DNA from 3 places in the Streptomyces purpurascens genome. Region 3 is predicted to be linked to each of the others. Evidence: riboswitches for the same ligand, from Rfam matches in the RefSeq annotation. Region 3 holds a riboswitch; each other region holds the start of a gene.
What was found. Region 3 has a riboswitch for thiamine pyrophosphate ahead of thiO (glycine oxidase ThiO). Riboswitches for the same ligand answer to the same signal wherever they lie in the genome.

Region 1 (2,258 bases), 4.2 Mb from region 3:
GCCGCGCGCGACGATCGCGGCGACGGGGTAGGCGAAGAACGCGGCGAAGAACGCGACGGGCAGGGCGATGAGCCCGAACCGCGCCGCGCTCCCGCGACGGTCCCTGCGGACGGCTACTTCAGTACGAGTGAGGTCCACGACTTGACCCACTGGTCACGGTGGTCGGCGATCTTCGCCGGGTCCATGGTCTCGGGATCCTTCGCCTGGGGCCCGAACTTCACGAACTCCGGCGGCACCTGGGCGCCCTCGCGCACCGGGTACACGAACATGTTGAGCGGCATGTCCTCCTGGAACCGCTCGCTGATCAGGAAGTCGAGGAACGCCTTGCCGCCCTTGGTGTTCTCGGCGTTGCTCAGCAGCCCCGCGTACTCGACCTGCCGGAAGCAGGTGCCCTGCGCGACCCCGGTCGGTGCCGCGCCGGGCTTGGGGTCGGCGTAGACGACCTCGACGGGCGGCGAGGAGGCGTACGACACGACGAGCGGCCGGTCGCCCTTGGCCTTCTTGCCGCCGGCCGAGCCGGAGAACTCCTCGTTGTAGGCCTGCTCCCAGCCGTCGACGACCTTCACGCCGTTGGCCTTGAGCTTCTTCCAGTAGCCCTGCCAGCCGTCGTCGCCGTACTTCGCCGCGGTGCCGAGCAGGAAGCCGAGACCGGGCGAGGACGCTGAGGCGTTCTCGGTGACCAGGAGGTTCTTGTACTGCGGCTTGACCAGGTCGTCGAAGCTCTTCGGCGGCTCGAGCTTGTGGTCGGCGAAGTACTTCTTGTCGTAGTTGACGCAGATGTCGCCGGTGTCGACGGGCGTGACCCGGTGCTTGCCCTGGTCGGCGCGGTACTCGGCCTTGATCCGGTCCGAGCCCTTCGCCTCGTACGGCTGGAACAGGCCGTTGTCGAGCGCCCGCGAGAGCAGCGTGTTGTCGACGCCGAAGAAGACGTCGCCCTGCGGGTTGTCCTTGGTCAGGATGGCCTTGTTCACGGCCTGCCCGGCGTCGCCGTCCTCCAGGACGTCGACCTTGTAGCCGGACTGCTTCTCGAAGGCGGCGATGACGTCCTTGGACGCGGCCCACGAGTCATGGCTGACGAGGGTCACGGTCTTGGAGTCGCCGGAGCCCTGGTCTCCACCGGACGACCCGCACGCGGCGAGCGTGCCGGCCATCCCGAGCCCGATGACCACGGCCGTCAGCCGCTTGATGTTGTTGCTCACTGGATTCCTCCTGGATGACCAGGAGAAGACGCGGCCCCGCCCGGGAACTCAGGGTTCCCGGGCAGGGCGCAACAGCTCGAGTGATGACCGATCTCCCTACCCAGAATGACCTGGGCCAGGTTCGGAGGGTCTGCGGCCGTGTGCCGCACTCTCAGCGCTGTGGCGCTCCCCTGTCGGAATATGAAGGTGTATGTACGACGGTCAGACTACCGTTCGGTGGCCGCGAGCTGACCACACGCCCCGTCGATCTCCTGTCCACGGGTGTCCCGGACCGTCACCGGCACACCATGGGCGGCGATGGCCTCGACGAACGCCTTCTCGTCCTCGGGCCGTGAGGCCGTCCACTTCGACCCGGGCGTCGGGTTCAGCGGAATGAGATTGACATGCACGGGCTTGCCCTTGAGCAGCCGCCCGAGCCGGTCACCCCGCCAGGCCTGGTCGTTGATGTCCCGGATCAGCGCGTACTCGATGGACAGCCGCCGCCCGGACTTGGCGCTGTACTCGAACCCGGCGTCCAGCACCTCCCGGACCTTCCACCGCGTGTTCACGGGGACGAGGGTGTCGCGCAGCTCGTCGTCGGGCGCGTGCAGCGAGATGGCGAGACGGCACTTGAAGCCCTCGTCGGCGAAGCGGTGGATCGCCGGGACGAGACCGACCGTCGAGACGGTGATCCCGCGCTGCGAGAGCCCCACGCCGTCGGGCTCGGGGTCGGTGAGCCGCCGGATGGACCCGATGACCCGGTTGTAGTTCGCGAGCGGCTCGCCCATGCCCATGAACACGATGTTGCTGAGCCGCGCCGGACCGCCGGGGACCTCACCGTCCCTGAGGGCCCGCATGCCGTCCACGATCTGGTGCACGATCTCGGCGGTGGACAGGTTCCGGTCCAGACCCGCCTGCCCGGTCGCGCAGAACGGGCAGTTCATCCCGCACCCCGCCTGCGAGCTGATGCACATGGTCACCCGGTCCGGATAACGCATCAGCACGGACTCGACGAGCGTCCCGTCGAACAGCCGCCACAGCGTCTTGCGCGTGGTGCCCTGGTCGGTCGACAGATGCCGC
Region 2 (2,258 bases), 2.1 Mb from region 3:
GTGACGTCGTACGCGGCGAGGATCTCGCAGAGCTCCTCGAAGTTCTCGTACAGGAACGACTCCCGGTGGTGCGCGAGGCACCAGGCGGCCATGATCGAGCCGCCGCGGGAGACGATGCCCGTCTTGCGGTTGGCCGTCAGCGGCACATAGGCCAGGCGCACGCCCGCGTGGACCGTCATGTAGTCCACGCCCTGCTCGGCCTGTTCGATGACCGTGTCCTTGTAGACCTCCCAGGTCAGATCCTCGGCCCGGCCGTCCACCTTCTCCAGGGCCTGGTAGAGCGGCACGGTGCCGATGGGGACGGGGGAGTTGCGCAGCACCCATTCACGGGTGGTGTGGATGTTGCGGCCGGTGGAGAGGTCCATGACCGTGTCGGCGCCCCAGCGGGTCGCCCAGGTCATCTTCTCGACCTCCTCCTCGATGGAGGACGTCACCGCCGAGTTGCCGATGTTGGCGTTGACCTTCACCAGGAACCTCTTGCCGATGATCATCGGCTCGATCTCCGGGTGGTTGACGTTGGCCGGCAGCACGGCCCGGCCCGCGGCGATCTCGTCGCGGACCACCTCGGGCGAGACGTTCTCCCGGATGGCCACGTACTCCATCTCGGGCGTGATCTCGCCGCGGCGGGCGTACGCGAGCTGCGTGACCGCCTCGCCGTCCCGGCTGCGGCGCGGCTGGCGCGGGCGGCCGGGGAAGACGGCGTCGAGGTTGCGGAGGCCGCCGCGGGGCGAGGTGTGCTTGATGCCGTCGTCCTCGGGGCGGACGGGGCGGCCCGCGTACTCCTCGGTGTCGCCGCGGGCAATGATCCAGTTCTCGCGCAGCGGCTGCAGGCCCCTGCGGACGTCGGTGTCGACGAGTGGATCGGTGTACGGGCCCGACGTGTCGTACAGCGTGACCGCCTGGCCGTTGGTGAGATGCACCTGACGAACCGGCACGCGCAGGTCGGGGCGGGTGCCCTCGACGTATGCCTTGTGCCAGCCGATGGACTTCCCGGCCTCCTCGGACTGTGCGTCCTGAACGGAGGCAGGCGTGCGTGCGTCCTTGTCGGTCATGAGACCTACTCCCTACGCCGGCATTACCCGGTAACAGGTTCGGCGGTCGACGCAGCGGTTTCCGTCCGCCGACGTTCCGTGTGAAACATCACTCGACTTCGGTGATGTTTCATGTGAAACATCGCTGGGACGGAGGTCAGCGCCCTCTCAGCCCGGTGCTCCGAGCTCCCGCGTGTACAAAAGGTGCCTCCACGCTAGCGGCAATCTTGGCGCGGTGAACAGAGGGCCCCCCTCGTTCTTGCGATGATCGGTCGGTGACCACGACGCAGCGTCCCCCTTACCCACCGCCCGAGCCGCCTCGCGGATCCGGCGTCGGCAACGGCCGGGGAGACGGCCACGATTTCGTCCCCCGGGCCGGGTATGAGCCCGGGGCGGGTTACGGGCCCGGGGCCGGGGCCGGTGGTGAGCGTGGTTCCGGCTCTGCCGGGGGATACGGGCCGGGCAACGGCCAGGGTGGCGGCTCGGCCGGTGGGCACGGTTCCGGCGACGGGCAGGGGCCGGGCTCCGGCGGCGGGCACGGTTCCGGAACCGGCGGAGGCGACGGCCACGGCCATGGCCCCGGTTCCGCGCCAGGCGGCGGACACGGGCACTCGCACAGTCACAGCCACGGTCCGGCCGCGCCCGTCTCCATGCATCTGCGCAAGATCATCGCGGCGATCCTGATCCCGTTCGGCGCGGCCGTGCTGGTCGGTCTCGCCGTGCTGTGGCCGGGCGGCGCCCCGTCGCACGAGCGCACCGGCGTCGGCTTCGACCGGCAGACCGAGCAGGCCTCGGTCACCAAGGTCGTGGAGATCAGCTGCAAGGAGGCCGGCGCCTCGGGAGTCCCGCCGACCGGCGACACCTCCACCGCCGAGGGCTCCTCGGCGGAGCAGCAGGAGAAGGGCTCCTGCAAGCGAGCGACGATCCGGGTCGACAGCGGCAAGGACAAGGGCCGCACCTTCACCGAGATCATCCAGCCGGACCAGTCCCGCCAGCTGCACGAGGGCCAGAAGGTCGTGGTCGCCTACGAGCCCTCCGCGCCGAAGGACCTGCAGTACTCGGTCACCGACATCAACCGCCGTCTGCCCATGGGCCTGCTGGCCGGCATCTTCGCGCTCGCCGTCGTGATCGTGGGGCGGCTGCGCGGGGTCATGGCCCTCGTCGCACTGGCCATCAGCTTCCTGGTGCTGAACTTCTTCATCCTGCCCGCGATCCTCCAGGGCTCGA
Region 3 (2,258 bases):
GGCCAGCCATGCCGTCGCGGGGCGGGCGCCGATGCCGACCACGACCGCGCCCGCCGGCAGCCGCGTGCCGTCGTCGAGGAGCACCGCCCCGGGCTCGACGCGCTCCACGCGCGCGTGCGTGCGCAGCACCGCACCCGCGTCGGCGTACCAGCCGGCCATCGGCGCGGCGACCTCGGCGGGCAGTGCCCCGGCGAGCGGCCGTTCGGCGGCCTCCACGACGGTCACCGCGCAGCCCGCCTCACGCGCGGCCGTGGCGAACTCCGCGCCGATCCAGCCCGCGCCGACGACCACGATGTCGTGCTTGCGGGCCAGCACGGGCCGCAGCCGCTCGGCGTCGTCCAGGGTGCGCAGCAGATGCACGCCCGGCACGCCCTCCGCGCCGGGCAGCCGGATCGGTTCGGCGCCGGTCGCGACGACGAGGACGTCGTACGGCACGGGCCCGTCCTCGGTGTCCAGCTCGTGATCGCCGGGGCGCAGGCCCAGCACCTCGCAGCCGAGTCGCAGTTCGATGCCGAGGGCCTCGAAGTCGAGGTCGAAGGCGGAGCCCTCGGCCTTGCCGAGCAGGACGGCCTTGGACAACGGGGGCCGGTCGTACGGCTGGTGGGGCTCGGCGCCGATCAGGATCACGGTGCCGGTGAAGCCCTGCTCCCGCAGGGCGACCGCGGTCTGCACACCGGCCATGCCCGCGCCTGCCACGACCACGCGCCGCGGCACGGACGGACCTGGTTCCTGCGTCTGCTCGCTCACCTGATCACCATAGACAACTGACGTTCTGTCAGTCAGTGCTCATGCGCAGTGACCTGCTCCACAACGCTCGTCCCGCTGCCCTGCTGGGACTCCCACTCCCACGTCTCCTCCAGCCGCACCCGCCCGTCGGGCAGCTCCACGACCGTCGACACACAGTGCCCGGAAGAGGTGGTTCCGTCCTGCTTGAGCTGTACGTAGCGGAAGTCCAGCCGGTCACCTTCCCGGGTACCCACGAGATGCCCGCGTACGACGTCGCCGCCCGTGTACTCGGCCCAGATCTCGCCGTCCTTCTCGTGGTACGTGAACCGGGTGCGGGTCCCCACCTGGCCCGGCGCCTGGTCGGCGACCGGGGCCAGGAGAAGACCGTCGAGGGATCGGGCCATGGACGGAGGCTCCCTTACTGCGGATACGGCATCGGGCTAGGGTGGCCAACGTAGAGCACTCGCGGGAGCCCGGACGCACCGGGCTGAGAGGGAGGCTGGCGGCCTCCGACCGTACGAACCTGATCCGGGTCATGCCGGCGAAGGGAGGGGCTGGACGCCCATGTCGCGCACGCGAACGTCAGACGTCCTCGTCATCGGGGGCGGCATCATCGGCCTGGTCACCGCGTGGCGGGCCGCACAACGCGGGCTGGCCACGGCCGTGGTGGACCCCGAGCCGGGCGACGGGGCCGCGCAGGTGGCGGCGGGCATGCTGGCCGCCGTCACGGAACTGCACTACGGCGAGCAGACCCTGCTCGGTCTGAACCTCGCCTCCGCCCGGCGCTACCCGGACTTCGCCGCCGAGCTCACCGACCTCACGGGCCACGACCTCGGCTACCGCCGCTGCGGCACGCTCGCCGTGGCCCTGGACGCCGACGACCGGGCCCATCTGCGCGAACTGCACGCCCTGCAGCAGCAGTCCGGCCTGGAGTCGCAGTGGCTGTCGGGGCGGGAGTGCCGTCGCCTGGAGCCGATGCTCGCGCCGGGAGTGCGCGGCGGGCTGCGGGTCGACGGCGACCACCAGATCGACCCGCGGCGGCTGTCCGGGGCGCTGGTCACCGCGTGCGAGCGGGCGGGTGTGGTCTTCCACCGGGCGTGGGCCGAGCGGCTCACCGTCGTACGGGACCGGGCCACGGGCGTCGTCACGGCCGACGGGACCGCGCTGGACGCGGGGCAGGTGGTGCTGGCCGGGGGCAGTCTCAGCGGGCGGCTCGCGGGCGTCCCGCAGGACGTGCTGCCGCCCGTGCGACCGGTGAAGGGGGAGGTCGTGCGGCTGACCATGCCACAGCGGCACGGGCCCTTCCTGAGCCGGACCGTGCGCGCGGTCGTGCGCGGCAGCCAGGTCTACCTGGTGCCGCGCGAGAGCGGCGAGCTGGTCATCGGGGCGACCAGCGAGGAAACGGGCTGGGACACCACCGTGACCGCGGGCGGCGTGTACGAGCTGCTGCGCGACGCGCACGAGCTGGTCCCGGGCATCACCGAGCTGCCGTTCACGGAGACCCGGGCCGGACTGCGGCCCGGCTCCCCCGA

Region 1: it holds a riboswitch for thiamine pyrophosphate, as region 3 does, so the genes downstream of both, OHU35_RS30610 (thiamine ABC transporter substrate binding subunit) here and thiO (glycine oxidase ThiO) in region 3, are expected to answer to the same signal.
Region 2: it holds a riboswitch for thiamine pyrophosphate, as region 3 does, so the genes downstream of both, thiC (phosphomethylpyrimidine synthase ThiC) here and thiO (glycine oxidase ThiO) in region 3, are expected to answer to the same signal.

Annotation. Positions count from the first base shown of each region.
Region 1 covers NZ_CP108341.1:6,674,682-6,676,939, reverse strand. The annotation lists gene OHU35_RS30615 (ABC transporter permease) at 1-138, opposite strand, end outside; gene OHU35_RS30610 (thiamine ABC transporter substrate binding subunit) at 114-1,151, opposite strand; TPP riboswitch at 1,275-1,381, opposite strand; gene rlmN (23S rRNA (adenine(2503)-C(2))-methyltransferase RlmN) at 1,406-2,258, opposite strand, start outside.
Region 2 covers NZ_CP108341.1:4,598,753-4,601,010, forward strand. The annotation lists gene thiC (phosphomethylpyrimidine synthase ThiC) at 1-1,052, opposite strand, end outside; TPP riboswitch at 1,045-1,234, opposite strand; gene OHU35_RS20960 (YibE/F family protein) at 1,307-2,258, shown strand, end outside.
Region 3 covers NZ_CP108341.1:2,496,875-2,499,132, forward strand. The annotation lists gene OHU35_RS11415 (NAD(P)/FAD-dependent oxidoreductase) at 1-747, opposite strand, end outside; gene OHU35_RS11420 (hypothetical protein) at 780-1,130, opposite strand; TPP riboswitch at 1,182-1,293, shown strand; gene thiO (glycine oxidase ThiO) at 1,291-2,258, shown strand, end outside.